DNA from 3 places in the Halomonas bluephagenesis genome. Region 2 is predicted to be linked to each of the others. Evidence: predicted binding sites of a transcription regulator. Region 2 holds the regulator's gene; each other region holds the start of a gene.
The links. Region 2 encodes sigma-54, which starts transcription at its own class of promoters, with help from an activator protein. Its sites were predicted from a motif close to TGGCACNNNNNTTGCTNT; they were not measured.
Positions count from the first base shown of each region.

Region 1: the regulator sigma-54 is predicted to act here: its motif matches at 2,378-2,395, upstream of REH51_RS06785 (NCS1 family nucleobase:cation symporter-1).
Region 3: the regulator sigma-54 is predicted to act here: its motif matches at 2,939-2,956, upstream of REH51_RS08215 (amino acid ABC transporter substrate-binding protein).

Region 1 covers NZ_CP133631.1:1,537,753-1,547,809, forward strand. Annotated here, with positions in the region: gene REH51_RS06780 (LysR family transcriptional regulator) at 1-721, shown strand, start outside; gene REH51_RS06785 (NCS1 family nucleobase:cation symporter-1) at 807-2,324, opposite strand; gene REH51_RS06790 (nitrilase-related carbon-nitrogen hydrolase) at 2,984-3,850, shown strand; gene hydA (dihydropyrimidinase) at 3,882-5,321, shown strand; gene REH51_RS06800 (NAD(P)-dependent oxidoreductase) at 5,359-6,744, shown strand; gene preA (NAD-dependent dihydropyrimidine dehydrogenase subunit PreA) at 6,741-8,075, shown strand; gene REH51_RS06810 (efflux RND transporter permease subunit) at 8,171-10,057, opposite strand, start outside.
Region 2 covers NZ_CP133631.1:390,899-400,955, forward strand. Annotated here, with positions in the region: gene REH51_RS01850 (KpsF/GutQ family sugar-phosphate isomerase) at 1-182, shown strand, start outside; gene REH51_RS01855 (KdsC family phosphatase) at 218-760, shown strand; gene lptC (LPS export ABC transporter periplasmic protein LptC) at 760-1,332, shown strand; gene lptA (lipopolysaccharide transport periplasmic protein LptA) at 1,341-1,844, shown strand; gene lptB (LPS export ABC transporter ATP-binding protein) at 1,924-2,649, shown strand; gene REH51_RS01875 (RNA polymerase factor sigma-54) at 2,755-4,170, shown strand; gene hpf (ribosome hibernation-promoting factor, HPF/YfiA family) at 4,268-4,576, shown strand; gene ptsN (PTS IIA-like nitrogen regulatory protein PtsN) at 4,581-5,051, shown strand; gene rapZ (RNase adapter RapZ) at 5,126-6,040, shown strand; gene REH51_RS01895 (HPr family phosphocarrier protein) at 6,099-6,368, shown strand; gene pmbA (metalloprotease PmbA) at 6,432-7,772, opposite strand; gene yjgA (ribosome biogenesis factor YjgA) at 7,869-8,390, shown strand; gene tldD (metalloprotease TldD) at 8,415-9,869, opposite strand; gene REH51_RS01915 (YhdP family phospholipid transporter) at 9,869-10,057, opposite strand, start outside.
Region 3 covers NZ_CP133631.1:1,875,926-1,885,982, forward strand. Annotated here, with positions in the region: gene hemE (uroporphyrinogen decarboxylase) at 1-816, shown strand, start outside; gene speE (polyamine aminopropyltransferase) at 816-1,676, shown strand; partial or broken gene REH51_RS08210 (amino acid ABC transporter substrate-binding protein) at 1,769-2,779, shown strand; gene REH51_RS08215 (amino acid ABC transporter substrate-binding protein) at 3,015-4,040, shown strand; gene REH51_RS08220 (amino acid ABC transporter permease) at 4,132-5,322, shown strand; gene REH51_RS08225 (amino acid ABC transporter permease) at 5,344-6,444, shown strand; gene REH51_RS08230 (amino acid ABC transporter ATP-binding protein) at 6,531-7,259, shown strand; gene REH51_RS08235 (RidA family protein) at 7,351-7,746, shown strand; gene REH51_RS08240 (histidine phosphatase family protein) at 7,743-8,336, opposite strand; gene phnD (phosphate/phosphite/phosphonate ABC transporter substrate-binding protein) at 8,495-9,484, shown strand; gene phnC (phosphonate ABC transporter ATP-binding protein) at 9,542-10,057, shown strand, end outside.

The DNA of each region.
Region 1 (10,057 bases), 1.1 Mb from region 2:
CGGGGTTAGTTTAACCGAAGAAGGCAAAGAGATTTACCAAGCGGGGTTAACGCTACTGACCGCGCTAGAAGCCTTTAAAAGCGATGTAAATGCACTGCATCATACCATCAAGGGCGAACTGAATATCGGCATCACCGATAACTTGGTCACCTTGCCCGCTATGCATGTTACCCATGCGCTCGCCGAGCTGACAGCGCCAAGCCATGAAGTCACCGTTAATATTCACATGGAGCCTTCGGATGCCGTTATTCGGAGCGTGATGGATGGACACTTGCATGTCGGTGTGGTGCCCGCGGTTAATTTACCTACCAGCTTAGAAACGCACTTATTGTACGATGAGCCTTCGTTTCTTTACTGTGCTGCCGGCCACCCCTTGTTTAGTGAAATCGATGAAGCGCTGACGGCTGAGCAGATAGCTGCTTACCCAGCGATAACACCTCGCTACCCACTCCCTAGCGATGCACGTAAAGCGCATGATGGGTTAAATCTACAAGCATCGGCTTCTGATCGGGAAGGTGCCGCGTTTTTGATTCTCACTGGACGCTTTATCGGCTTTCTTCCAGAACACGTAGCCGCTCAATGGGTTAACGCAGAAAAGATGCGCGTCATTCACCCGGCCACCCAGCGCTACCGGATTCCGTTTGTTCTAATCACTCGCCATGACCGCCGCCCCAACCGGGTGGTGGATGCATTTTTAGGATTTGTGAAAGGCACAAAATAAATCACCAGTTTATGCCAAGCAAAAAATATCAAAGCTCGGCACTTGGCCGAGCTTCGATCATTGGCGATGTTTATATGTAGTGAGTTTATGGCTGTTTTGCCGTCTCACTGGCCAAGTGAGGCGCGGGTCCTACCTGGGAAGACGATGTTAAAACGTGGCTTGCGACATAATAAACAATCGCACCGAGCGCGGACCCTGTAAACCAGCCATAGTCATAGAACCAGTTCATGGTGCCGGTTAGTAGCGATATTAGCGTAAGCGCCACCGGCACGCCGAACGCGATAAAGCCCGCTATATTCACCGCAGGATAAGCATGGTTATCCATATATAGACTAGGCACATCTAAACGCTGCTTTTTAATTAGAAAATAGTCCACAGCCATGATCCCTGCGATGGGGCCAAGCAGGCTGGAGTACCCTAGCAGCCAGTTTGAATACATCTGTTCAAGAGATACGCCTTGAGCGATGAGTCCCGCCTTTTGCAAAAGATCATAGCCCATCAGTAAAACACCCACGGCCCCTGTCATAAGGACGCCGCGGGTTTGGTTAATCAGCTTCGGGGCAATATTCTGGAAGTCATTCGTGGGAGAAACAATATTCGAGGCGGTATTAGTAGAAATCGTGGCAATAATGATTAGCAACATGGCAAGCACTACCCAGAAAGGGCTTTCGATATAGCCAATCAAACGCACCGGGTCAGCAACCGTTTGCCCCACCAGCGACTCTGACGCCGCGGTTAATACAACGCCCAACGCTGCAAAGAAGAACATTGTCAGCGGCAACCCAATCACTTGGCCAACAATTTGATCTTTTTGGCTTTTAGCGAACCGGCTGAAATCGGGAATGTTCAGCGACAACGTCGCCCAAAAACCCACCATAGCGGTTAAGCCCGCAAAGAAGTAGCCATATACCGAAGCTCCTTCTGGGCGCGAGGGCGGTTGCGCTAATAGCTCAGTCATCGACATGTGCGGCCACGCCCACGTCATTAACCCAATCCCCACGGCGAGCAACAATGGCGCCGCTAAGGTTTCCAGCCACTTAATCGACTCTGCCCCACGAATGACCACTAGGAGATTCGTTGCGCCGAATACAAAAAAGCCAATCACCTCACCTACTCCCCCCAGCGCAGCCCAAGCGGGAACCAGTTCGGATAACAGAAGATGAATAGCCAAGCCACCAAACATAGTTTGAATACCAAACCAGCCGCAGCCAACTAGAGCACGCACCAAGCAAGGCACGTTAGAACCTAAAATACCGAACGATGATCGCAGTACAACAGGAAAGGGAATCCCAAATTTAGTGCCTGGAAAGGCGTTTAGGGTGAGCGGGATCAATACGATCACGTTGGCTAACAAAATGGCAAAAAGCGCCTCACCAACACTAAGGCCAAAGTAGGCGGTTAACACCCCCCCCAGCGTGTAGGTAGGTACACAAATCGACATACCCACCCAAAGTGCAGCAATGTTCCATTTGCTCCAAGTTCGCTCAATCGCCTGAGTGGGTGCAATATCTTTATTAAAACGAGGGCTATCACCTACGTCTGTGCCTACGTCGAGTTCAATTAACCCCTCTCTGTCCACCATTCGGGATGTTGAGCCAGTCATATAGTCTCCTCAGCAGTGCTGTTGCCCATTATATTCACGATTCCAGTCTTCTAAGAGCAATAAGCGTGCCTAAACCAAAAGCACAAACACTAACCCATTGATCAAAAAGCTGACTTACTAGGCAGACATACACTTACTTTTAGCGTGATTGTTGTTATTCGCCTTGTAGCTCTTCAAAGCCATTAATAAGCGTAGCTATTTAAAGAAAATACGCACCAAAAAGATGCGAAAAAAAGTTTTATATTCAAATTAAACTAATACAACGCTATGTTTTAAAAGAAAAAATTAAAAATCACTAACATCGTGCAGTACTTCACCAACTTAGCAAAAACAGCACTATAAGAAATAAAAATACTAAAAAATCAAAGAGTTAAGCCAACAAAATAAAATTATCAAAAAACGCTTGAAACAACACCTAATAACGGACTATGTTCAAAAAGCTGTCAAACATGACAACTTTACAAACAACAATAAGACGCTCGCTTAACCTCGCTTGCATCACTCTATTATCAATGCAAGTTTCACAAGCAAGGCTAAGCGAAAAAGGCACGGTAAGACGCCGCTGCACGCCACGTGACCACAAACTTGTTACTTGACCAGTAACGTACCGACATGCGTCCGCATGCGGTTGGCACGTATGACTTGAGAGGGCATGTTCCATGCAGAAAATGAAAATCGGCTTAATTCAAATGGGCCTCAAAACCAGTACCGACTTAGACCCTGCGGCGATCCGCGACGCGATGAATGAAGCACCCCTGCCAATGATTCAGCAGGCCGCCGAACAGGGTGTGCAAGTACTGTGTTTTCAAGAAGTATTTAACCAGCCGTACTTCTGTCCAAGCCAAGATGGAAAATGGTATGCCGCCGCAGAGCGTGTTCCAGAAGGCCCGACGTGTCAGATGATGCAAAAACTGGCTGCCGAACACCACATGGTAATCATCGTGCCCGTCTACGAAGAAACAGAGACCGGCGTTTACTACAACACCGCCGCCGTGTTTGATGCCGATGGCAGCTACCTCGGCAAATATCATAAAACTCATATTCCTCAAGTTGCTGGTTTTTGGGAGAAGTTCTTCTTCAAACCAGGAAAATCAAACTGGCCGGTCTTCGACACTGCCTACGGCAAAATTGGTGTGTATATCTGCTATGCCCGCCATTTCCCTGAAGGTTGGCGTGCGCTGGCGCTCAATGGTGCTGAGGTGATCTTCACCCCCTCCGCTACCGTGGCAGGACTCTCCCAATACTTATGGGAGCTTGAGCAACCTGCTTCCGCCGCGGCTAACGGTTGCTTCATTGCCGCTATCAACCGCGTGGGCACTGAAGCGCCCTGGAATATCGGTGACTTCTACGGCTCCAGCTACATCGTTAACCCACGCGGCAAAATCGAAGCCCAGGCCAGCGAAACTGAAGACGAGCTACTGGTGCATGAAATTGATTTAGATATGGTGCGCGAGGTACGCAATAACTGGCAGTTCTTCCGTGATCGTCGCCCAGATGCCTACCCCCGCCTCACTGATGGTGAGTAGCCCTGTTGATGAATCACACGAGGATTTCATAATGAGTTTATTGATCAAAGGCGGCACCGTCGTTACCCATGCCGACACTTACCGCGCTGACGTACTGTGCATCGACGGAAAAATACACGCCATCGGCACCAACTTGGACCTCCCCGACAACTGCGAAATCGTTGATGCCAGCAACCAGTTAGTAATGCCCGGCGGTATTGATCCTCATACCCATATGCAAATGCCGTTTATGGGCGCGGTGGCTAGCGAAGATTTTTACACCGGCACCGCCGCCGCTATGGCGGGTGGTACCACGACGATTATCGACTTTGTCATTCCAAGCCCAGGCCAATCACTTTTAGAAGCCTTTGAGACGTGGCAAGGGGGGGCGAAAAAAGCCGCCACTGATTTCGCTTTCCACGTGGCAATCACCTGGTGGGATGAAAGCGTCAAAGAGGAAATGGGTACCCTGGTGCGCGAACATGGGGTGAATAGCTTCAAGCACTTTATGGCCTACAAGGGCGCGATTATGGCCACTGATGACATATTGGTGGAAAGCTTTTCACGCTGCCTTGAACTGGGCGCAGTGCCTACGGTACACGCCGAAAACGGCGAACTGGTTTACCACATGCAGCAGAAATTACTGGCCCAGGGCATTACCGGGCCGGAAGCTCACCCACTTTCCCGCCCGCCACAGGTAGAAGGTGAAGCCGCCAGCCGAGCGATTCGAATTGCCAGCACGCTAGGGGCGCCGGTCTATCTGGTACATGTATCCACCAAAGACGCCGTCGATGAAATTGCCTATGCCCGCCAGCAAGGCCACCCAGTATTCGGCGAGTGCCTGGCAGGACACTTACTCATTGATGACAGCGTTTACCAACATCCCGACTGGGCAACCGCCGCCGCCCACGTAATGAGCCCACCGTTCCGCCCCAAAGGGCATCAAGAAGCGCTGTGGCATGGCCTGCAATCTGGCAATTTGCAAACCACTGCCACTGACCACTGCTGCTTCTGTGAAGATCAAAAAGCCGCAGGCAAAGATGACTTTACCAAGATTCCTAACGGCACTGCCGGGGTAGAAGATCGCCTTGCAGTGCTATGGGATGAAGGCGTTAACAGCGGCAAACTCTCGCCTCAGGAGTTTGTCGCCGTGACCTCCACCAATACCGCCAAAATTTTCAATCTTTATCCTCGTAAAGGTGCCATCCAAGTGGGCGCCGATGCCGATATTGTGGTTTGGGATCCCAATGGCACACGTACGATCTCCGCCAAAACTCACCATCAAAATGTCGACTTCAACATCTTTGAGGGCAAAACGGTGCGCGGCATTGCCCGTCACACGATTAGCCAAGGTAAATGGGTATGGCGAGACGGTGAACTGCACGCCGAGCGTGGTGCTGGGCGCTACTTAAAACGCCCCGCTTACCCAGGTGTTTTCGAGCTACTGGCTAAGCGTGCTGAATTAAATGCCCCGGTAGCCGTAAAGCGCTGAACAACTCCTCAAGAAAAGAAAAAAGCCAATAGGAGAGATGACCGTGAACCACTCACTTGACCACCTGCCCAGCGCACAAGAGGTCGGCACCTACGACCCACCCTCGCTGGCAAACAATTTTAGCGACCTTCATCCGCCGTTAACCCACCGCCAAGCAATGATCGAAAGCCAGCGCTGCTTGTACTGTTTCGACGCCCCCTGCGTTGAGGCGTGCCCATCGGATATTGATATTCCAAGCTTTATTCGCCAAATCAGCGAAAACAACATTAATGGCGCAGCAGAAACCATTCTGGAAGCCAACATTCTTGGCGGCAGTTGCGCCCGAGTGTGCCCAACTGAAATCCTCTGCGAGCGTAGCTGTGTACGCAACCATGATGCAGAGTGCCAGCCCGTATTAATTGGCCTGTTGCAGCGCCACGCTACTGACCATATGCAGTTCGAAAGCCACCCGTTTAAGCGGGCGGCTAACAGCGGCCGACATATCGCCGTGGTAGGCGCGGGCCCCGCTGGCCTTTCTTGTGCTCACCGCTTGGCAATGCTGGGCCATCAGGTGACCATTTTCGAGGCCGAACAAAAACCAGGCGGACTGAATGAGTACGGTATCGCCCGCTATAAGATGACCGATGATTTCGCACGTAAAGAAGTGGAGTTTTTACTCGAAATCGGCGGCATTGATATCCAGCACGGCCAGCGTCTGGGCGATAACTTAGAACTTGCCACGCTGCATCAGCAGTTTGATAGCGTTTTCCTTGGCTTAGGTCTTGGTGCCAGCCGTGCCTTAGGGCTCACTGGGGATAATGCTCCCGGCTTAATGCCAGCCGTTGACTACATTAAAACCCTGCGCCAAACCAAAGACCTTGGCAGCTTACCTGTCGCCAAGCGCTGCATTGTGATCGGTGCAGGTAATACCGCCATTGATATGGCGACTCAAATGGCTCGCCTAGGCGCGACAGAGGTAACGCTAGTCTACCGCCGTGGCACAGAGGCGATGTCCGCTACCGATCATGAGCAAGAAATTGCCAAAGCTAACGGCGTGCGCATGGTGACGTGGGCCCAGCCAGACGAAATTTTATTGGATGACCAAGGGCGCGTGGCCGGTATGCGTTTTGCCAAGACCCACGACCAAGCTGGCCAGTTAACCCCCACAGGAGAAACATTCGACCTTGCTGCCGATGCCATCTTCAAGGCGATTGGCCAAGGCTTTGATAGCGCTAGCCTGACGGATGAAACCGCCAGAGAGCTTGCCCGGGACGGCGAACGTATCCAAGTTGATGCGTTCTTCCGCACCTCAATGCCCAATGTTTACGCGGGTGGCGACTGCGTGAAACCTGGACAAGATCTCACCGTTCAAGCCGTTCAACACGGCAAACTGGCTGCCCATGCCATTCACCAAGCGCTTGCCGCTAAGCAGGAGGCCGCATGAATACACTTCCTTTCACACCACCGGGCAAGAAAAACAGCGGTGACAGCGTGGTGAACGGCGTTGACCTGTCGGTGAACTTTGCTGGCATCAAAGCTCCAAATCCTTTCTGGCTAGCCTCCGCACCACCCACCGATAAAGCCTATAACGTGGTGCGGGCCTATGAAGCGGGTTGGGGCGGCGTCGTCTGGAAAACCCTTGGCGAAGAGCCACCTGCGGTGAATGTCTCTTCACGTTACTCCGCTCACTATGGTAAAAACCGCGAGGTGATTGGATTCAACAATATCGAACTCATTACCGACCGCTCGCTGGAGATCAACCTTCAAGAAATCACCCAGGTGAAAAAAGATTGGCCCGACCGTGCACTGATTGTCTCCATTATGGTGCCCTGTAACGAAGAAGCCTGGGCACATATTTTGCCACTGGTGGAAGCAACTGGCGCAGATGGCATTGAGCTAAACCTGGGCTGTCCCCATGGCATGCCGGAACGCGGCATGGGGGCGGCAGTCGGCCAAAACCCCGACCTCATCGAAAAAGTCGCTTACTGGTGTAAGAAGCACTATTCCAAACCGGTGATTGTAAAACTCACACCCAATATCACCGACATTCGGGTAGGTGCCCAAGCGGCACTACGGGGTGGCGCCGATGCGGTATCGCTGATTAACACCATCAACTCCATCACTAGCATCGACCTGGACAATATGGTCGCAAAACCCACGGTAGGCCATCAAAGCACCCACGGCGGCTACTGCGGCAGCGCCGTAAAACCTATCGCACTGAATATGGTGGCGGAAATCGCCCGCGACCCAGCCACGGCCGAACTACCACTGTCTGGCATCGGGGGAATTTCCAACTGGCGGGACGCTGCAGAGTTCGTTGCTCTGGGCGCAGGTAGCGTGCAGGTATGTACCGCTGCAATGCTCAACGGCTTTCGCATTGTGGAAGAGATGAAGGATGGTCTTTCACGCTGGATGGCAGAAAAAGGCTACGACTCCATTGAATCGTTCTCTCGCAAAGCCGTGCCACAAACCACTGACTGGAAGCACCTGGACATCAACTTCAAAACCATTGCGAAGATTGATCAGGACCTGTGCATTGAGTGCGGCCGCTGTTATATCGCTTGCGAGGACACCTCCCACCAATCGATTGCCAAGCTCACCGAGCAAGACGGCGCACGCCGTTACGAGGTAATTGAAGACGAGTGCGTTGGCTGCAACTTATGCCAAATTACCTGTCCAGTGGAAAACTGCATCACCATGGTGCCCCAAGAAACGGGGAAACCGTTCCTAGCCTGGGACAACGACCCACGCAACCCCTTCCGCGTCGCTTCTTGAAACATTCACCACGCTTCAATGTTAGTAATGGCACCGCCCTCTTTAGTGAGGGCGGTCGTACATTATGTCTTCGTTGGAGGACGACAAATGCTCTCTTAGTCCTTATGAATCTTGATCTGGTAAAGCACGCAATAGATCACCGGCAGTACGATTAGGGTGAGCAGCGTGGCGACACCGAGCCCACCAATCAGCGCGCCCGCCATGCTGGCGAAGAATGCATCACTAATCAGCGGGATAAGCCCCAGCATGGTGGTCAGCGCAGCCATGGAAACGGGCCGAACACGGCTAATGGCAGCGCGCACAACGGCGTGATAGCGATCTTTGTGTAGTGGCAGTTGAACATTGATTTCTTCCACCAGAACAATGGCATTTTTAATCACCATCCCAATCAAACTCAGCGTGCCCAGCAGCGCCATAAACGAGAAGGGCATCCCCGTTAACAGTAGCGCAGCGACTACCCCGACAATGGTCAGCGGCACCAAAAACCAGATCGCCAACGGCTGACGGAAGTTATTAAACAACACCACCGTGATAATGAACATCATCACCAACCCAAGTGGCAGCGACGCAAATAAGCCGCTCTGGGCTTCACCGGCGGTCTCAAATTCACCGCCCCACTCAAGCCGATAACCGGGCGGCAATTCCAGCGCCTCTACCTGGGGCCGAACCTGGGCCAATACGCTAGCCGCCGTCACACCACTGAGCGGGTCTGGTTCACCATACACCGCCAGCATGCGCTCTCGGTCGCGGCGCATGATTAGTGGATCTGCTACCTGGGTCGTCACATCGCGCATCACTTGATCCGCGGTGATGTAACGCCCCTGTTCGGCGCTCCATACGTTTAGCGACCCTATGTTGTCGATATCGTTGCGCTGCTCAGGTATCGCTCTGGCAACGATCGGGATCAGGTCGCTGCCGTCACGGTAGATGCCCACCTGGCTACCACTGGTACTCAGCGCCAGTGTGGCCGCCAGATTTTCACGTGTGACGCCCAGGCGTCGTGCCGTGTCTTCGGCAAAAATAGGCACTACGGCCTGAACACGGTTACGCCAGTTGGTACGTACACTGACCATATTGGACGTATCACTAAACAGCGCCGCGACCTGATCACCTAGTTGGCGTAATACGGCGGGATCGCTGCCGTATAGCCTTGCTTCGATCTTAGCTTTCGGAGCAGGGCCGACTTCCAGCGGGGCAATTTTATAGTCGATATCGCTGTGATCTCGCTGTAGTACCGCTTCGACATCCGCCATGTGCGCTTGCTGCGCGGCTTTGTCATCAGTTTCAATAATTAGCTGTGCATAGCTGGCGTAGCGGTCTTCCGGCGCATAGGTCAGGGTAAAGCGCTGGGCACCGCCGCCTACAACGGTGGTGAGGTGGCGGACGCCTTCCATGTCCATGACCACCTCTTCCAACTCAGCCACCCGCCGCTGGGTTTCCAGAATATCGGTGCCTTCTGGCGTGCGGTAATCGACAAAGAAGATGGGCGTATTGGAGGCCGGAAAAAAGGCATTTTTGACCGAGCCAAAGCCAACAACTGCGCCTGCCAGAATGGCTATCACCAGACCAAGTGTTAGCCAACGCAGCCGGATACCCGCCACAATCACGCGGCTAAATACGCGGTACACCACGCCGTTATACGGATCTTCGTCTCCGCTGCTGGGGGCTACATTGCGAAACAGCAGTTTGAAATAGAAAGGCGTGAGCGTCAGCGCTGTCAGCCAACTTAGCAGCAATGAATACAGCAACACATAGAACAGCGAGCCGATAAATTCACCGGTGGTATCCGGCGACAACCCAATTGGAGCAAAGGCGGCAACCGCAATCAACGTTGCTGCCAGCAGCGGCCAGGCATTTTGTTTAACCACCTGATGCGCCGACTCACGAATACTTTGGCCACGCTTTAGGCCAACCAGCATGCCTTCAGTGACCACAATGGCGTTATCGACCAACATGCCCAACGCTATTATCAGTGCCCCCAG
Region 2 (10,057 bases):
ATGTCCTAGTTGATGACGTCATGACGCGCCCAGGAAAACGTATCGGACCAGATGTATTAGCGGCTGAAGCGGTACGCATTATGGAAGATAGTCGAATCACCGCATTGGCGGTTGTGGATGATCAGCAGCGCCCTATTGGTGCGTTGCATATGCATGATTTACTTGCCAGCGGTGTCATTTAATCGTTCCTTTTAAACATTAATAATACGGAGGCTTCATGTCCCTACCTGACGCTCTACAAGACCGGATTCGCCGCGTAAAATTGCTTGCCATTGATGTCGACGGCGTACTTACCGATGGCCGCCTCTACTTCCAAGCTGACGGTATCGAAATCAAAGCGTTCCATACCCAAGATGGCCATGGCCTTAAACTATTAAAGCGCGTCGGTATTCATGTTGCCTTAATTACCGGGCGTGACTCTCCCATGGTCAGCCAGCGTGCTGCGTCTTTGGGCATAACCCATGTGTATCAAGGATGTGAGGATAAACTCACCACGCTACGCGCGCTTTGCCAACGCCTCGATATTACGCTAGAGCAAGTTGCTTACTGTGGTGATGACTTACCAGACCTTGCCCCTATCAAGCGTTCTGGCGTCGGCATCACTGTACCGAATGCACCTGACTACATGCACACTCACGCTGACTGGATCACTGATCGTCTTGGCGGTCACGGTGCTGTACGTGAAATCTGTGACACCTTACTGATGTCTCAAGGCCATTGGGACGCTGTTTTAGACACGTATCTACACGGCCAATCGTAATGCGCTTTTGGGTTAAAAAACGCGTTTGGGTAACCGCCATGGTACTTATCTTAGGTGGAGTGCTTGTATGGCTAGATCCACGCGGCCCTCAAGACCAAGCAATTGACCCTGAAGCGCGCGCCCAAGAGCCTGGCCATGTATTAGAAAACGCAGAAATTACGCTGTTTGGTGAAACCGGCGCCATCCAGCAGTCGTTGACGACGCCCCGCTTAGTGCATACCCCACAAGCGGCGATGACCGACGTCACCCAGCCCAGGGTAATACTCTTTGATAGTGAAGAGCGCCAATGGCGGGCCACGGCTGAGACCGGCACCCTTAATACTGACACGCAGTTACTCACGCTGGCTGGTTCCGCTCAACTACTTGCTCCTGATGAGGGCTGGCAGCTGAATACAGAGTTATTGCACTATGATGGCATCACCCGTCATGCCTGGAGCGATGCCGAGACCGTACTTCAGCAGCCGCCCCAGCGCATTGACGCTTCACGCATGGATGTATGGCTGGATGATAGCCAGATCCGCTTAACCAACAACGTGCGCGGCGTTCATCCGCCGGCCACTCGTTCCCAGTAGGAGTCGCGATGAACGCTCTCATTCGCACGGCACTCTTCGCCATTGCGCTACCCATCTCAGCGGCAGCGCTTCCGGTCATGGCGCAAAGCCAAGCCCCCGTAGAAGTAGAGGCTGACCGTTTAGATCTCGATCAACGAGCAGGCACCGCCGTATATTCCGGTAACGTCGATATTCGACAGGGCAATATGCAACTGCGCGGCGATCGCGTTGAAATTCAGCGTAACGATGCTGGTGAACTATCGCGCGCCGTAGCAACCGGTGGGCGAGCCTATATACGCAACCAGCTCGAAGGCCAGGCAAGGCCGATGGAAGGCTGGGCAAAGCGGATTATTTATCATGTTGCCGAGCGCCGAGTAGAGCTGATTGACCAAGCCGAACTTACCCAGCAGGCAGACCGCTTTCAAGGCGGACGGTTAGAGTACTTTATCGACCAAGGCGTTGTTCAGGCACGCTCTGATGTTAGTGGTGGTGAACCACAGCGTATCCGCATGACTCTTCAGCCGGAACAATAGGGAGTGCCCAGTGCCGACAAATAGCGCAGAGCCAGCACCTCAAACCACAGCGTCAGAACCAACATCAGAAGCAGCACCGATAAAAACACTTTATGCCCATCACTTAGCCAAAAGCTATAAGCGCCGCCGCGTGGTTAAGGATATTAACCTAGAGATCTCTCAAGGCAGCGTGGTAGGCCTGCTAGGCCCCAACGGCGCAGGCAAAACGACATCGTTTTATATGATTGTCGGTTTGGTGAAATCTGATGCGGGAAAAGTAGGCATTGATGGGCTTGATTTAACACATGCCCCCATGCACGAACGCGCGATGGCAGGTATTGGGTACTTACCCCAGGAAGCCTCTATTTTTCGTAAACTTTCCGTCGCCGACAACATTATGGCAATCCTGGAAACCCGCAAAGAGCTCGACCGTAGCGCCAGGGAGCAGCGCCTTGAGTCACTACTGGAAGATTTTCACATCACCCACATCCGTGACAATTTAGGCATGAGTCTTTCAGGCGGAGAGCGTAGGCGTGTTGAGATTGCCCGCTCTCTTGCGACAGAGCCTGCCTTTATCTTGCTTGATGAGCCGTTTGCCGGCGTTGACCCGATCTCAGTGGGCGATATTAAAACGATAATCCGAGCACTTAAAAAACGCCATATCGGGGTATTGATTACTGACCACAACGTACGGGAAACACTGGATATTTGCGATATTGCCTACATTGTAGGTGACGGCCATATCATCGCCAGCGGCCCTCCCCAGGAAATCCTCAATAACCAAAGGGTAAGAGACGTTTATTTGGGGGCTGATTTCCGCCTGTAAACAGTCACCTGCAGCAAAAATAGTGCTAGTGGCATACTTATTGCACTTGCACCAAACCATAACTCGCACTAGGGTGGAGCTTTCTGATTAACGAGTGGTTCTCAGATGGTCATGAAAGCTTCTCTTCAATTGCGTATCGGTACACAGCTGACCATGACACCTCAGCTGCAGCAGGCCATTGCCCTGCTACAGCTATCAACACTGGACCTTCGTCAAGAAATTCAGCAAGCACTTGATGCCAATCCAATGCTTGAACAGGAAGATGAGTTCGGCGAACAGGCCGTTAGTGAACCCCAGGAAGCTGAGTGGTCCGAAAGCATTCCTAGCGAACTCTCTACTGACAGTGACTGGTCAGACACTTACCAAGATATAGGCAGCCATGGCACCAGCAGCGAGGGGCCTGACTTTGAGCGTCAAGCCGCTGGCCAAAGCTTACATGGTCACTTACTTTGGCAACTCGCCATGACGGACTTCTCACCTCGCGACCATGCCATCGCTGAAAGCCTCATCGATGCGCTGGACGCCAACGGCTATCTGACCCAGCCTCTCAACGACATTCGCGAAGGACTTAAAGCCCAAGGACATGAAGGCCTTAGCCAGCGTGAAGTTGAAACAACCCTGCTTCGTCTTCAACAGTTTGAGCCCACCGGCGTGTTTGCTCGCGACCTGCGGGAATGCTTAATGCTGCAGCTCGCTTCACTGCCTGAAGATACACCGCTGCTTATGCCAGCCAAGCGTCTAGTACGTCAATTTCTTGAAGCGCTCGGTAAAGATGATGTGCGTTTGTTAAAGCGACGCTTAAGCCTGGATGATGATCAGCTCGATGACGTAATCCGCTTGATCCGCAGCCTTGATCCTCGGCCAGGAAGCGCCTTTGGCGATACAGATGACAGCTATGTGACACCAGACTTAGTGGTACGACACGATAACGAGGGATGGCACCTGGAGCTAAATCCGGAGGCATTGCCACGGCTGCGCATTCAACCTGACTACGCAAGCCTCATTAAACGGGCTGACAAGAGCCAAGATAACCAGTTTTTAAAAGAGCATCTCCAGGAAGCACGCTGGCTTATCAAGAGCCTTTCAAGCCGAAACGATACACTACTGCGGGTTGGTCGAGAAATCATAGCTCGCCAGATAGGCTTTCTGGAACATGGCGAAGAAGCCATGAAACCGCTGATATTAGCCGATATCGCGGACGCTGTGGAAATGCATGAATCCACTATTTCCAGGGTCACCACACAGAAATATATCCATACCCCGCGCGGGGTATTCGAACTCAAATACTTCTTTTCAAGCCAAGTCAGTGGCCAGGACGGCGGTGACAGTCACTCCAGCACCGCCATCCGGGCTCGAATCAAAAAACTGGTGCAAGATGAACCGCCCGGGAAACCTCTTTCAGACAGCCGCCTCGTGTCGCTATTGGAAGAGGGTGGCATTAATGTGGCAAGGCGAACGGTGGCCAAATATCGCGAGTCAATGGGTATACCCTCTTCAAGCGAACGCCGCCGTTTACGCTAATAAAACAGTGCTAACGAACAAAGTCTGTCTAAGGGCTTTGCAATAGCGCAAAAAGGGTTACAATCGAAGAACAGTCCGATGGATAAGGAGCACGTCAATGCAAGTAAATATCACTGGTCATCACGTAGATCTGACTGACGCCTTGCGTGACTATGTAAATGAGAAGCTGGAACGCGTTGAGCGCCATTACGACAACATCACCACCGTACAAGTGACCTTATCTGTTGAAAAGGAGCGTCAGCAAGCTGCCTGCACCCTGCATGCTGCAGGTGCTGATTTACACGCAGAAGCATTAGACAATGATATGTACGCTGCGATTGATGCACTAGCGGATAAAATCGATCGTCAACTCGTTAAACATAAGGAAAAAGCACAAGCTCGCGCCCAAGGCGCAGGCGTGCGTTAACTCAATGACGTTGGAAACCATTCTTCCCCCGGAGCGCGTGCTGTATGACGTCCCCGGGGGTAGCAAAAAAAGGGTGCTGGAATTTTTCAGCACCTTTATTGCGCAAAATACGCCTAGCCTAGATAGCCAAGAAGTCTTCAGCCGCCTCATTGGTCGTGAGCGCCTGGGTAGCACTGGAATAGGCAACGGCGTTGCCATTCCTCACGCACGCAGCCCTCACTGCAGCTCACCCATCGCTAGTTTTTTAAAGCTAACTGAGCCTGTGGATTTCGATGCTATTGATGGCGATCCCGTCGACCTTGTATTTGTCCTTTTAGTACCCGAAGAGGCGGATGACACTCACTTAGCTTTATTGGGGCAAGTGGCGTCTATTATGAACAGCGTTGACACACGTCAGCAGCTTCGCAGAGCGGCTAGCCAACGCGAACTTTTGGACCTTATAACAGCTAAAATTCGCGAACAGCCTGTTACCTAAATGGTCCACCGCTAAGCACTGCTTGTTAGCCCAACGTTTATCTCCATTTTTATTGGCATGCCAAGAGAAACTCTATGCAATTGGTGATCATTAGCGGCCGTTCAGGGTCCGGTAAATCTATCGCCTTACAAGCGTTAGAAGATCTTGGCTATTATGCCATCGATAATTTGCCCGCTATGCTGCTCGGCTCGCTGGTGGATGAACTGCGTGAGCAAGGGGAACGCCCCCAACTAGCGGTTAGTATCGATGCACGCAATCTACCAGCTGCACTAAAGCAGCTGCCAGCAATGCTTGAATCGTTGCGTCAGAAAAGCATTCATTTTCAAGTTATCTATCTAACCACCGATGCGCGAATTCTTCTTGAGCGCTACTCTGCCACGCGCCGACGTCACCCGCTGACGCGCGATAGCGACATGACGCTTGAAGAGGCCATTAATAAAGAAGAAGAAACTCTGCTCGACATCCGTGATCTCGCTGACCTAATGATCGACACATCTCGCCTGTCGGTTCACGATCTGCGCCGCCGGATAACCGACCAGGTTGCCCAAAAGCGTGAGGATAGATTAACCCTAACACTAGAATCATTTGGCTATAAACGCGGTGTCCCGCTTGACGCTGATTTAGTCTTTGACGTGCGCTGCCTGCCAAACCCGTACTGGGATCCAACGCTGCGCCAATACACTGGGCGTGACGCCAATATCATTACTTTTCTGAAGGGCTATCCCGTCGTGGAAGAGATGAGCAATGATATCCAGACATGGTTGGAGAAGTGGCTGCCTGCCTACCAAAATAGCCAACGCAGTTATATGACCATTGCGATCGGCTGTACCGGCGGACAACACCGCTCTGTCTATATGGTGGAACAATTGGCGCAAATGCTGGTTAAACAAGCGGGAGAAATCCAACTCCGTCATCGTGAGCTAGGCCTGCATTACACCCTCAGTGAACAGCAGCCATTCACATCCTCGCCTTCAACAAACGCAAAATAAGCACAGCGACTAACCAACGCCTTTTCTTCACGACTCCACTCGGCAAAAAGGAACCAGAGTGCCAGAAAGAACGTTAACACTCACTAATAAGCGCGGCCTTCATGCCCGCGCAGCGACTAAGCTCGTCAAGTGTGGCCAACAGTTTTCGGCTAATATTCACATTTACAAACAACAGCAAATGGCAGATGCGGCCAACATCATGTCGCTACTGATGTTGGCCGCTCCCTGTGGCACTGAACTGAGAGTCCATGCCGAAGGAGACGACGCCGAACAAGCACTAGAGGCTATAGAAGCATTGTTCGACGCACGATTTGACGAAGACCACTAACGTTAGGCAGCAACTGCCATAAGTTATTACGCAAAGTTGCTAACTGAGCTATTAGCTCGATTGTTAGCTACCAGCGACGGTCATCGCGTCAATTAGCCAGCTGCCCGTGTGAATACTGCCACGGGTATCGATGTCATCACCGACAGCCACCAAGCCTGCAAACATGCTATTCAAATTACTGGCAATGGTGAATTCTTCGATAGGGTACTGTACTTCACCATTTTCCACCCAGAAGCCTGCAGCGCCTCGCGAATAGTCACCCGTAACACCGTTAACGCCCTGCCCCATCAGCTCAGTCACCCAAATGCCACGCCCCATCTGCTTCAACAACTCATTTCGAGGTGTTAGCGGTGCTAACAAGCGTAAATTGCGCGCGCCCCCTGCATTACCTGTCGATTGCATTCCCAGGCGACGTGCACTGTAAGCAGACAGCATATAGCTGGCTACATTCCCCTGCTCGATAAAGCGATTATTGCGAGTCTGAACGCCCTCAGCATCAAACGGCGAGCTAGCCGTCGCTCCTACTTCCATGGGCCGCTCTTCCAACCCAAACCAGCTTGGGAATAGCGGGCTACCTAAGCGGTCACATAAGAAAGAGGCTTCGCGATAAAGCGCCCCGCCTGCCAACGCCCCCATTAAGTGACCTACCAAACCACTGGAAAGCGACGGGTCAAACAGCACAGGAAAGGTACCTGTTGGCGGCCGTTGAGCGCCCAACCGACGCAGAGTGCGTGACGCCGCTTCGCGACCAATATCCGCAGGATCCCGAAGCATGGCGGGGTTACGTGCCGAGGGATACTCATAATCGCGCTGCATACCCTTCTCATCTTGCGCAATCAGCATGCAGGAAAGCGAATGGCTACTTCCTTTCTGAGTGCCCAGGAAACCGTGGCTGTTAGCGTAAACACGCACACCCTCACCACTGGAGAGCGAAGCGCCTTCCGACTGATGAATCCCCGCCACGTCACGCCCAGCTTTTTCACACGCCAATGCTAGATCGATTGCTTCGTCAGTCGTCAACGCCCACGGATAATGCACTTTGAGGTCAGGTAGGTCGGTTGCCATTAGCGCCGCATCTGCTAATCCTGCAGCAGGATCCTCACCCGTATAACGGGCAATCGCCAAGGCTTTCTCTACGGTCGCTTTAATTGACGCGCTGCTGGCATCGGTAGACGAGGCACTACCCTTGCGCTGACCGACATAAAGCGTAATGGCAATTCCCTGGTCACGTGAAAGCTCGACAGTTTCTACTTCACCAAGACGAACACTAACCCCAAGGCCCTGATCTACACTGGCGCCTACTTCGGCAGCATCTGCGCCTAATTTTTTTGCCAGCGCCAGCGCCTCTTCGGCGCGCTGCGTTAACAGTACCTGCTGGGCCGCTGCATCAAATGCTTGTGCCATATTGGCCTCCTTTTCGCCTGAATCGCATTGGCGAATCAATGTTGTGGTCGCAGCCTGATATAATGCTGCAAACGAAACTAATTAGTGAGTTCTAGTATGCCTAAGCAACGTCCCGAGTCCTTCGATATTGACGAACAAGAAGAGCGCCCCAGTAAGTCTCAACTCAAGCGAGAAATGCATGCCCTTCAGGCGCTTGGCGAAACGCTTATCGCTATGAAACCCGCGGAGCGCGCGAAATTTCCACTTTCCGACGATATGTTGCGCGCCATAGAAGAGACCTCGCGCATCCGCTCTCATGAAGGTCGCCGTCGCCATATGCAATATGTGGGCAAGCTTATCCGCAAAGAGGACCTTACTGCTATCCAGGGTGTCTTCGATGCCATCGAACAGGAAAAGGAACAGCGCGATCATGCCTTTCACCGACTCGAAAAATGGCGCGATCGGTTAGTTGAGGAAGGTGACAGCGCTGTTGATTTATTTATGGCGGAATACCCAAACGCTGACCGCCAGGCAATACGTCAACTGGTGCGGAACGCACGTAAAGAGCGTGAGCAAAGTAAACCGCCTACCAGCTCGCGCAAGTTGTTCAAACACTTACGCGATACGCTGGCACTCTAAACCCTGCTTGTTTCAATGACTCGGTCACGATGACTGGGTAACGCCGACGGTCAGCTCATCCAGCTTAAGGGTGGGCTGACCGACGCCTACCGGCACACCCTGCCCCTCTTTGCCGCATACACCAATCCCTGTATCCATTTCCATATCGTGGCCTATCATTGAAACACGCCCCATTGCCTCAGGGCCGTTGCCAATCAAAGTAGCGCCTTTGACAGGCGCAGTAATTTTGCCATCTTCAATGAGGTAGGCTTCGCTGGCTGAAAACACGAACTTGCCTGATGTAATATCGACTTGACCACCACCGAAACTGACCGCATAGATACCTCGCTTAACGCTTTTGATAATGTCAGCAGGTTCATCTTGGCCTGCCAGCATTACGGTATTGGTCATACGTGGCATCGGCAAATGGGCAAAAGACTCACGCCGCGCATTGCCGGTTGGCGCCATATTCATTAACCGTGCGTTAAGCTTGTCTTGCATATAGCCAGTTAAAATACCGTCTTCAATCAGCGGCGTGTACTGCCCCGGCGTACCTTCATCGTCCACGCTTAACGAACCACGGCAGTCAGCAACGGTAGCGTCATCAACGACCGTCACACCTTTTGCCGCAACGCGTTTTCCCATACGCCCAGCAAAGGCTGAACTACCCTTGCGATTGAAATCGCCTTCTAGCCCGTGGCCCACTGCTTCATGAAGCAGAATACCCGGCCAGCCTGCACCGAGAACGACGGGCATTTGACCAGCAGGTGCATCCACTGCCTCTAGGTTAACCAAGGCTTGGCGAACAGCCTCTTTGGCATAGCGTTCTGCTACGTTTTCATCCCGCAGCCTGGACATCGAGTAACGGCCGCCCCCACCAGCACTGCCTCGCTCTCGACGGCCGTTTTTAGCCGCGATGACACTCACGTTAAAACGTACTAATGGGCGGATATCTGCCGCTAAGGTGCCATCGCTGGCACGCACTAGCACCACTTCGTAAGTACCTGATAATGAAGCACTCACTTGGCTAATGCAGGGGTCAGCCGCGCGTGCTATGCGGTCTGCCTGTTTCAACATCGCCACTTTTTCGTCAGCCGAAAGCCCCGCCAGTGGGTCAAGCCCTGCATAACGACTAGCAGCGCTAACAGCCACGACTGGCTGGCCGGGTAGTTGCTTACCACTACGCACAATGCCTGCCGCTGTTCGGCCAGTATCCATTAGTGCGTCCGCAGTAATTTGATTGGAGTAAGCAAAGCCTGTTTTCTCACCCGCCAAGGAGCGCACTCCAACGCCGCCATCAATGTTATAGCTGGCTTCTTTTACTTCACCATCTTCCAGCACCCAGCCCTCTTGCCAAGTACGCTGAAAGTAGAGGTCGGCATAATCAATACCACCGCCCATGGCATAAGATAGCCCCGTATCAAGGGCATCCAAATCTAGGCCACCCGGTGTCAACAAAATGGAAACAGCGGTATTTACATCGCTCTTATGTACGGTCATTAAGGGCCTTCTAGAGTAATCTGCGGCGACGTCCACGGGCCTCGCACGCGATAATGGATAGTTGTCGCTTGATCCAGCGCTTTGCCAAAAAGCTGGTCAGCTATAAAAAGTGCTCCGCCCACAATGGGGCCCCCCACGGCAATAGCTGCGATGGGCAAGCTTTGGCTGATAGGTAGTGTGACGCCTAG
Region 3 (10,057 bases), 1.5 Mb from region 2:
AAATTCAGAAAAACGGTACGCACCCCAGAAGAGGTGGCAGCGTTAACGGTGCCCAACGCCGAGCGCGATCTCGATTATGTAATGCGTGCCGTTTCGACCATTCGTCGTGAGCTGAACGGCCGGATGCCGTTGATTGGCTTTTCGGGCAGCCCCTGGACGTTAGCCACTTACATGGTGGAAGGCGGTTCTAGCAAAGATTTCCGCCACTTGAAAACCATGCTTTACGATACGCCAGACACCATGCACCAATTGCTGGATACCCTGGCGCAGTCAGTAACCGACTACTTAAACGCGCAAATTCGCGCTGGCGCTCAAGCAGTACAGATTTTTGACACCTGGGGCGGAGCGCTATCAACACCCGCCTACCTGGAATTTTCGCTGCGCTACATGGAGCAAATTGTCTCCGGCCTGATTCGTGAGCACGGTGGCCGCCGCGTGCCGGTCATCCTGTTTACCAAGAACGGCGGCCAATGGCTTGAGCATATCGCCTGCGCTGGAGCCGATGCGCTAGGTATCGATTGGTCCACCGAACTTTCTGACGCCCGCGCACGGGTAGGCCATAAAGTGGCGCTGCAAGGTAATCTCGACCCCAACGTACTGTTCGCTCGGCCTTCTGCCATCCGCGCGGAAGTTGCACGGGTGCTGGAAAGCTATGGGCACGGCCCTGGCCACGTATTTAACTTGGGCCATGGCATCAGCCAGTTCACCAACCCTGATCACGTCACCGCCTTTATGGAGGCGCTGCACGATTTAAGCCCGCAGTATCATCAAGGCATTCCTACCCAAACGAACGCCCCGCGCCCAGGAGCAAAGTAATGAGCGATTTACGCGACGACCAGTGGTTTACCGAAGTATTTGATAGCCACGGCAGCGCTTTCTCGCTGAAAGTCACTGAGAAATTGCTGGATGTGCAAAGCCCCTACCAGCACCTGGAAGTGTATACCACGGAGACCTACGGCAACCTGATGGTGCTAGATGGCTGCGTAATGCTGACCGATCGCGACAACTTCCTCTATCACGAAATGATTGCCCACCCGGCGCTGTTCACCCATCAAGACCCCAAGCGGGTAGTGATTATTGGCGGCGGCGACTGCGGCACGCTGAAGGAAGTGCTGCGTCACCCTGGTGTTGAAAAAGTGACGCAAATCGACATCGATGAAGAAGTGACCAAGGCCGCCGAGCGTTTCTTCCCAGCGCTGGTAGAAGCTAACGGCGACCCACGTGCCGAGCTGTTGTTTGCTGATGGTGTAAAGTGGGTAGACGACGCTGCCGATGAGAGCATCGACGTGCTAATTATCGACTCCACCGACCCAGTTGGCCCCGCCGAAGGGCTGTTTAAAACCGACTTCCTGAAGCGTTGCCACCGTATTCTAAAAAATGGCGGCGTGATGGTGCAGCAAAGCGAATCACCGCTTTACCACAGCGGCTCTATTATTCGCGAACTGCGTAACGACATGCGTGAAGCGGGCTTTGATAGCGTGGCCACACTGCCCTTCCCACAGCCGGTTTACCCTTCTGGCTGGTGGAGCGTCACGTTGGCCGGTAAAGCGACCAGCGTTGAAAGCTTCCGCGAACAGGCTGCCGCTGAGCATGAAATGCCGCTACAGTACTACACAGGTGATGCTCACCGTGGTGCACTATCGCTGCCGCCTTTTATGCGTAAAGCCTTCGCATAACGCTGCGCCTGCGAATAGCCAAAAGGCCGAGCATTGCTCGGCTTTTTTTATGTGCTTACGATTATTTGCCCTTTCACGTTAAGGAATAACAAATGAAAACCGTTCGTTGGTTGGGAGTAGGAATTGGTGTTTTAGTACCCGCGATGGCTATGGCCAGCACGTTGGAAACCGTTCAAGAACGCGATAGCGTGCGCTGTGGCGTTAATGCCGCTCAGCCAGGTTTTTCATCGTTGGCTGACGACGACCAATACCGGGGCCTGGACACCGATGTGTGCCGTGCCATTGCTGCTGCGGCGCTTGGCGACGCGACAAAAGTAGATTTTGTACCACTCGACTCGGTAGAGCGTTTCACTGCTCTGCAGTCTGGCGAAGTCGATGTCCTATCACGCACCACGACCTGGACCTAAAGCCGTGACACAACGCTGGGAATGAACTTTACCGGCGTGAGTTATTACGATGGCCAAGCCTTTATGGTGGCCAGTGATCTAGGTGTGCAAAGTGCCAAAGAGCTTGATGGCGCAGCAGTTTGCACCCAGTCCGGCACCACCAGCGAACTCAACCTTTCTGATTACTTCCGCATCAACGGCATGACCTATGATACCGTCGTATTCGATGCACCCGAGCAATCTATTGCAGGCTTTGAAGCAGGCCGTTGCGACGTTTTAAGCTCCGACGCTTCCCAACTTTATGCCCAGCGGATGCAGCTTGCTGATCCCGACATGGCGGTCGTGCTCCCTGAAATCATCTCGAAAGAGCCGCTTGGCCCAGCCGTTCGTCAAGGTGACGACCAGTGGTTCAATCTTGTGAAGTGGTCACTGTTTGCCATGCTAAATGCGGAAGAGCTAGGCATCACCCAAGCCAACGTAGACGAGCAACTTAATTCGGAAAACCCTGATGTAATGCGCCTGCTTGGCCAAGACGGCGACTTGGGCGAGCCAATGGGCATCAACACCGATTGGGCGTACCAAATCATCAAGCAAGTGGGTAATTACGCCGATATCTTTGATAGAAACGTCGGTGCTGACTCTGACTTCAAGATTGCTAGAGGCTTAAACGCCTTGTGGAAAGATGGCGGTATTCAGTACGCCCCACCGATTCGCTAATCCGATTCGCAGATTCTAGGCTAAACGTAGGGAGGAATTAGCGGCATTGCACCAAAATAGAGCGACCAGTAGCCGCTAATGCGCTTTTTTGCACCCATTCTTTCGTATAAGTCGCTCATTTTGCGTTGAAAAGCGCTGAATATCGCGACATATCCTTTCTGGCATCTTCCTTGCTAGCTTTTAGTGTCATGCATCTGCATGCATAACGACATTAAATCGAGTAAGGGGAACGACCATGATGAATAAGAAACACTTGGTACTGCTGGCCTCCGCGGGTGCTATCACGTTGGCCGGTGTCGCCACTGCCCAAGCCGATACGTTAGAAGATACGATGGAGCGTGGCGCCGTGCAGTGCGGTGTCAGCGACGGCCTGCCAGGTTTTTCCGCCCCAGACGATGAAGGTAACTGGCAAGGACTCGACGTTGACGTATGCCGTGCTGTTGCAGCTGCCGTTCTCGGCGACGCGGATGCGGTGAACTATATTTCTCTGAACGCTGTAGAGCGTTTCACTGCCCTACAATCTGGTGAAGTGGACGTACTTTCACGCAATACCACGTGGACCACCACACGTGACACGACGCTGGGCCTCAACTTTACTGGCGTTAACTTCTATGATGGCCAAGGCTTTATGGTCTCCCGCGACCTGGGTATTTCCAGCGCGTCTGAACTGGACGGTGCCGCTATTTGTATTCAGTCTGGCACCACGACTGAGTTGAACCTAGCAGACTACTTCCGTGCCAACGGCATGGAGTTTGACCCCATCGTTTTCGATACCTCTGAACAAACCGTTGGCGGCTTCCAGGCTGGCCGCTGCGACGTTCTGACCTCCGATACTTCCCAGCTAGCCGCACTGCGTATTCAGCTAGATGACCCGTCTGGCGCGATGATTCTGCCAGACGTTATCTCTAAAGAGCCGCTCGGCCCAGTGGTACGCCAAGGCGACGATGTATGGTTCAACATTGTGAAGTGGTCGCTATTCGCAATGATTAATGGTGAAGAGTATGGCGTCACCAGCGAAAATGCCGAAGAAATGCTCAGCTCTGATAACCCTGATGTTGCCCGCCTGCTTGGTCAAGATGGCAACTACGGAGAAGGTATGGGCTTAGACGCTGATTGGGCCTACAACATCCTGAGCCAAGTCGGTAACTATGGTGAAAGCTTTGATCGCAACGTGGGTATGGGCTCTCCACTTGAGATTGAACGTGGTGTTAACGCCCTGTGGAACCAAGGTGGTTTCCAGTACGCACCGCCGATTCGCTAAGCGTCTCGTTTGACCCCGGCCCGCCGCCCCATTCTTCCAGGGGCCTTGGCGGGCCATTTGATTGACCGTCCGTATCGCGGAGACGCCTTCCATGTCCGTAAGTCCTAACACTCGCCCCGCTGGCCACAAGCCGCCGTTTTGGCGAGACCGTGCCAAACGTGCGCTTATCTTCCAGCTGCTGCTCGTCGCTGCTGTGGCAGCCTTTTTGCTCTACATTGTCGGTAATGTCCAAGACAACTTATCCGCACGTGGTATCACCACCGGGTTTGGTTTCTTGGGCAACACCGCAGGCTTTGGAATTGTGCAGAGTCTGATCGACTACTCTTCCCAAAGCACCTATGGCCGCACCTTCCTGGTCGGCTTACTCAATACACTGCTGGTAGGTGGCCTAGGGGTATTGGCTGCCACCATCATTGGCTTTATTGTTGGCATCGCCCGCCTGTCGCCTAACTGGCTACTGGCGCGCTTAGCCACCGCCTATATCGAAACCTTCCGCAACATTCCGCTGCTGCTGCAAATTTTCTTCTGGTACTTTGCCGTGCTACGCACGTTGCCGAGCGCCCGGGAGAGCATGGCATTTGGAGAAGCGATTTTTCTTAACGTGCGCGGGCTGTATTTCCCTCAGCCACTGTTTGAGTCTGGCTTTGGCTTAATCCCCCTCACCTTTCTTGTCGCCATTGTTGCCAGCATTGCGCTGGTTATATGGAATAAGCGTCGCCATGAAGCCACTGGGAAACGCCTGCCAGCTTACTGGATCTCGTTTGTGCTGATTTTTGGCTTACCCCTGTTAGTACTGGTAGCCACCGGTGTGCCAGTTACCTGGGAGATGCCGGAACTGCGCGGCTTTAATTTCCGTGGCGGTATCACGGTGATTCCCGAGTTCCTCGCCCTTTGGCTTGCCCTGTCGATCTATACCGCCTCATTTATTGCTGAAATTGTCCGCTCAGGCATCCAGGCGATTTCACACGGGCAAACGGAAGCCGCCCAGGCGTTAAGCCTGCCACGTAACCTGGTACTTCGCCTGGTGGTCATCCCTCAGGCGCTGCGTGTCATTATTCCGCCGTTGACCAGCCAATACCTGAACTTGATCAAGAACTCGTCGCTGGCCACTGCCATCGGCTATCCCGACCTTGTCTCGGTATTTGCAGGCACCACGCTGAATCAGACCGGCCAAGCCATTGAGGTCATTGCAATGACCATGGCGGTCTACCTAACCATCAGCCTGCTGGTGTCCATGTTTATGAACTGGTTCAACGCCCGAGTGGCACTGGTTGAACGCTAGGCCGACGGTGAGGATGTTCACATGATCCATAATCAAACAATCATTAAAGAGCGGCCAGCCCCCAGTAGTTCTGTCGGGGCGGTTGCCTGGCTACGTGCCAACCTGTTCAACGGCCCGATCAATACTATCTTTACCCTAATCGGGCTTTACATACTCTATTTGCTCGTGGTTCCCACCGTTCAGTGGGCGTTTCTGAATGCCGATTGGATAGGCACCACACGGGATGACTGCTCTCGGGAAGGGGCTTGCTGGGGCTTCATCAATGCACGCTTTACTCAGTTTATCTACGGCTTGTATCCCCGTGAGGAAATCTGGCGAGCCAACATTGTCTTTGCTGGCTTCTTTACGCTAATAGCGTGGCTGGCAATTCCCCGCCTACCCTTCAAACGTTGGGTAGCCGTGTTTGCCTTAGTCGGCTTCCCCATTGTTGCCTATGTGCTGCTGCACGGCGGTTACTTCGACCTTCCCCGCGTATCGACACACCGCTGGGGTGGTTTGATGCTGACTCTGCTGCTGGCCACCGTCGGCATGGTTGGGGCGCTACCAATCGGGATTGTGCTGGCATTGGGGCGACGCTCCAATATGCCAATCGTGAAAAGCTTCTGCGTGGTATTCATCGAGTTCTGGCGCGGGGTGCCACTGATTACCGTACTGTTCATGGCCTCGGTAATGCTGCCGCTTTTCCTGCCTTCCGATATGAGCGTCGACCGGCTAGTACGTGCACTGATCGGCTTAACACTGTTCCAAAGTGCCTACATGGCCGAGGTTATTCGTGGTGGCCTGCAGGCCATCCCTAAGGGTCAGGAAGAGGCTGCCGCTGCGCTAGGCATGACCTACTGGAAACGCATGGGCCTGATTGTGCTTCCTCAGGCGCTGAAGATGATGATTCCCGGCATCGTGAACACCTTCATTTCGCTGTTTAAAGACACCACCCTGGTCATGATCATCGGGCTATTTGACCTATTGGGGATCGTGCAAGCGGCGCTGGCCGACTCACGCTGGCTGGGCTTCTCACTGGAAGGGTATGTGTTTGCCGCCTTCATGTTCTGGATCTTCTGTTTCAGCATGTCGCGCTATAGCCAGTATTTAGAACGCAAGCTGCACACCGGCCATAAGCGCTAACGCCGCTTTTATTAACGATTTTTTAGCAGGATAAAGACATGACTCAAGCAGCCACCAACCTCTCTGGCACCAGTACTTCTGACCTGATGGTCGAAATGCGCGGCGTTAACAAATGGTACGGCGATTTCCACGTGCTGCGCGATATCGACCTAGAAGTAAAACGCGGCGAGCGCATCGTTATTTGCGGGCCTTCAGGCTCGGGCAAATCAACCTTGATTCGCTGCATTAACCACCTGGAAGAGCACCAGCAAGGTGATATCGTGGTGGGCGGTGTACCGCTCACCCAAGACGTTAAGCGTATCGAACAGATCCGCCGCAGCGTGGGTATGGTGTTCCAGCACTTCAACCTCTTCCCTCACTTAACGGTGCTGGAAAACTGCTGTATCGCACCGATGTGGGTACAAAAAAAGCCGCGCCGCGAAGCAGAAGAAATGGCCATGCAGTACTTAGAGCGGGTGCGCATTGCCGAGCAGGCACTTAAGTACCCAGGCCAGCTTTCCGGCGGTCAGCAGCAGCGGGTAGCCATTGCCCGCTCACTGTGCATGCACCCTGACGTGATGCTATTCGACGAACCGACGTCGGCTCTTGACCCGGAAATGATCAAGGAAGTGTTAGACGTTATGGTGGAGCTTGCCAATGAAGGCATGACCATGCTCTGCGTGACCCACGAAATGGGCTTTGCCAAAACCGTCGCCGACCGGGTGATTTTTATGGATCAAGGGCAAATTATCGAAGAAAACGCTCCCGAGCCTTTCTTCAATAACCCACAATCAGAACGTACCCAGCTATTCCTAAGCCAGATCCTGGGGCACTAAGTAAAGCGATTGGTAAACCAATGGGCCTCTTCGTAGGCCCGTTTTTATATCTAACGACGCTGGCTCATCGACACAAGAGAGACAATTTAAGATGGAAAAGCTATTTATCGACCGCGCCCCGCAGCCGATTGCTCCTTTTTCGCACGCTTGCCGAGTAGGCGATTTAGTGTTTATTACCGGCCAGATGCCCACCGTCCCGGAAACCAACGAAATGCTGCTGGGTACATTTACCGAGCAAACTCACCGCGTCATGCAAAACTTAGCCATTGTATTGGAAGAGGTGGGCAGCAGCTTTGAATACGTGGTTCAGTCACGGGTGTTTATTACCAACATGGGCCACTTTGACGAGGTGAATGGTGTCTACGCCAGCTACTTCACGCAGCCACTACCAACCCGCACTTGTATTGGTGTCACCGGTCTTGCTGGTGGGGCCGATGTAGAAGTGGATATGATTGCTTGGATTCCTCCCGCGCAAGAAACCGACTAACTCCCCAGCGGGGTAATACTGGCAGGCTGTAAGGCAGGTTGCTCGCGATGTTGCGTCAGCGGTTTGTTGGCAAGCGCTGTGAGCAGTATTTGTAACGGGTCGCCATGACTCACCACCAGTACTGTCTCACCTTCACAGCGGCGCTCTACCTCCTTAATCACGGCACACATCCTCGAGGCCACCTTGCTGACCGCCTCCACCTGATGCTGTTGATGGTCCGCATCTTGGGTATCTAGCGCCCATACATCCGGATAATACCGATCCGTTTGTCCATCGAACTCACCGAAGTAGCGCTCACGCAGGCGCTCCTCTTTCTCCAGTGTTAAGCCAAAGGCACAGGCGACTCGTTCAGCGGTTTGTGTAGTCCGCAAAAAGTCCGAGTGCACCACCTTCGTGGGAGTCGGCCACTGCCACTGCTCAACGACTGTCGATAGCTGCTGTTCACCCAGAGGTGACAAGCCGAAGTCGCAAAGCCCACGCTCAGGCGAACTAATAATGAGCCCTTGTTCGTTCGCCTGGCTGTGGCCATGGCGCATCAAGAGATAGCGGTTTCGCCAATGGTAGAAGGCGGTTGTGAAAGTGTTTGACATATCTTTGTAACAAATCCTAGATTGAAAGAGGTCGTTTTCGAAAAATAAACATCTAGCGCTACAAATGTCCACTTGCGAAACGCACGCTCAGCAAAAGAAAGCACAGAACTCGATCGTGGATAGCACAACACAAAAATAACGCACATAAGAGGCTAACTATGCAAACATCACGTTTCTGCAAGCGCCCGCTTGCTATGCTGGCGGCTGCATCATTGCTCCCCTTCGCACTGCTCTCTAGCCATGCCTTCGCCGAATGCGAACGCGGTGACCTTGATTCCCTTTACTGCGATGAAAATGGTGACATGGTCGCTGATCGCCCAAGCGATGAGTCAGAGTGGGCAAATCCAGACACCCTTATTTTTGCTTACACACCGGTAGAAGATCCTGCCATTTATTCGGATATCTGGCAGCCCTTTATTGACCATCTTTCTGACGTTACCGAACGCGATGTGCGCTTCTTCGCCGTTCAATCTAACGCCGCACAAGTCGAAGCCATGCGTAGCGGGCGCTTACACATTGCCGGCTTCTCAACCGGCCCTACTCCATTTGCCGTTAACTTGGCAGGCGCGGTACCCTTCGCATTAATGGGGTCAGATGACGGCCAGTTCGGCTACACCCTGCAGCTATTTACCCACGTAGACTCAGACATTGAGAGCCTGGAAGATCTCAAGGGCAAGCGTGTTGCCCACACCTCACCAACGTCCAACTCCGGTAATCTAGCGCCGCGAGCCTTACTGCCAGAGCTTGGCATTACCCCCGACGAAGATTACGACGTGGTCTACTCCGGCAGCCATGACCAATCAATGCTGGGCGTGGTAGCACGGGACTACGATGCCGCCCCAGTGGCTTCTGAAGTGGTCGAGCGCATGGCAGCCCGCGGCCTATACGATGAAGATGATGTACGTCTAATTTTCGAGTCTGACCGTTTCCCTACCACCTCCTATAACTACGCCCATAACTTACACCCGGACCTTGTAGAAAAAATCGAGGAAGCCTTCTTTACCTTCGATTTCATTGGCACCGAGCTTGGCGAAGAGTTTGAAGGCGTCGAGAAGTTTATTCCGATTAATTACAAAGATAACTGGCAAGTGATTCGCACTATTCAGGCGGCAAACGGCGTGAGCTACACGCCAGACAACCTGGAGTAATAGCGGCCGCGTCGTCACTGATGGCGCGGTTATTCATCTTCTGATGGAAGCCATCACATGCTGGAAATTACGAATCTGGTCAAGCGTTATGGCCACAACGAGGCGGTGCTGAAGGGCCTCGATCTTAAGGTAGAGGACAACAGCGTTGTTTCTATCGTTGGCGCGTCCGGTGCTGGTAAAAGCACTATGCTCCGCTGCATCAATCGGTTAGTAGAACCTACATCGGGCTCTATCAAACTCAACGGCGCCGAACTGGTTAACGTGAAAGGCGCTGAATTACGCCGTGCCCGGCGTAAAATTGGCATGGTCTTCCAGGGCTTTAACTTACTTGACCGCCTTACCGTCATGGAGAACGTACTCGCTGGGCGGCTTGGCTACGTTAATCTCTACCAAGCAATCTCACGGCGCTACCCCCAAGCCGATATAGAGCGCGCCTTTACCCTTATGGAGCGCGTTGGGATTGCTCATTACGCCAATAAACGTGCCGATGAGCTTTCCGGCGGTGAGCGCCAGCGCGTCGGGGTGGTACGAGCATTAATGCAAGAACCCGACCTGTTACTGGCCGACGAACCA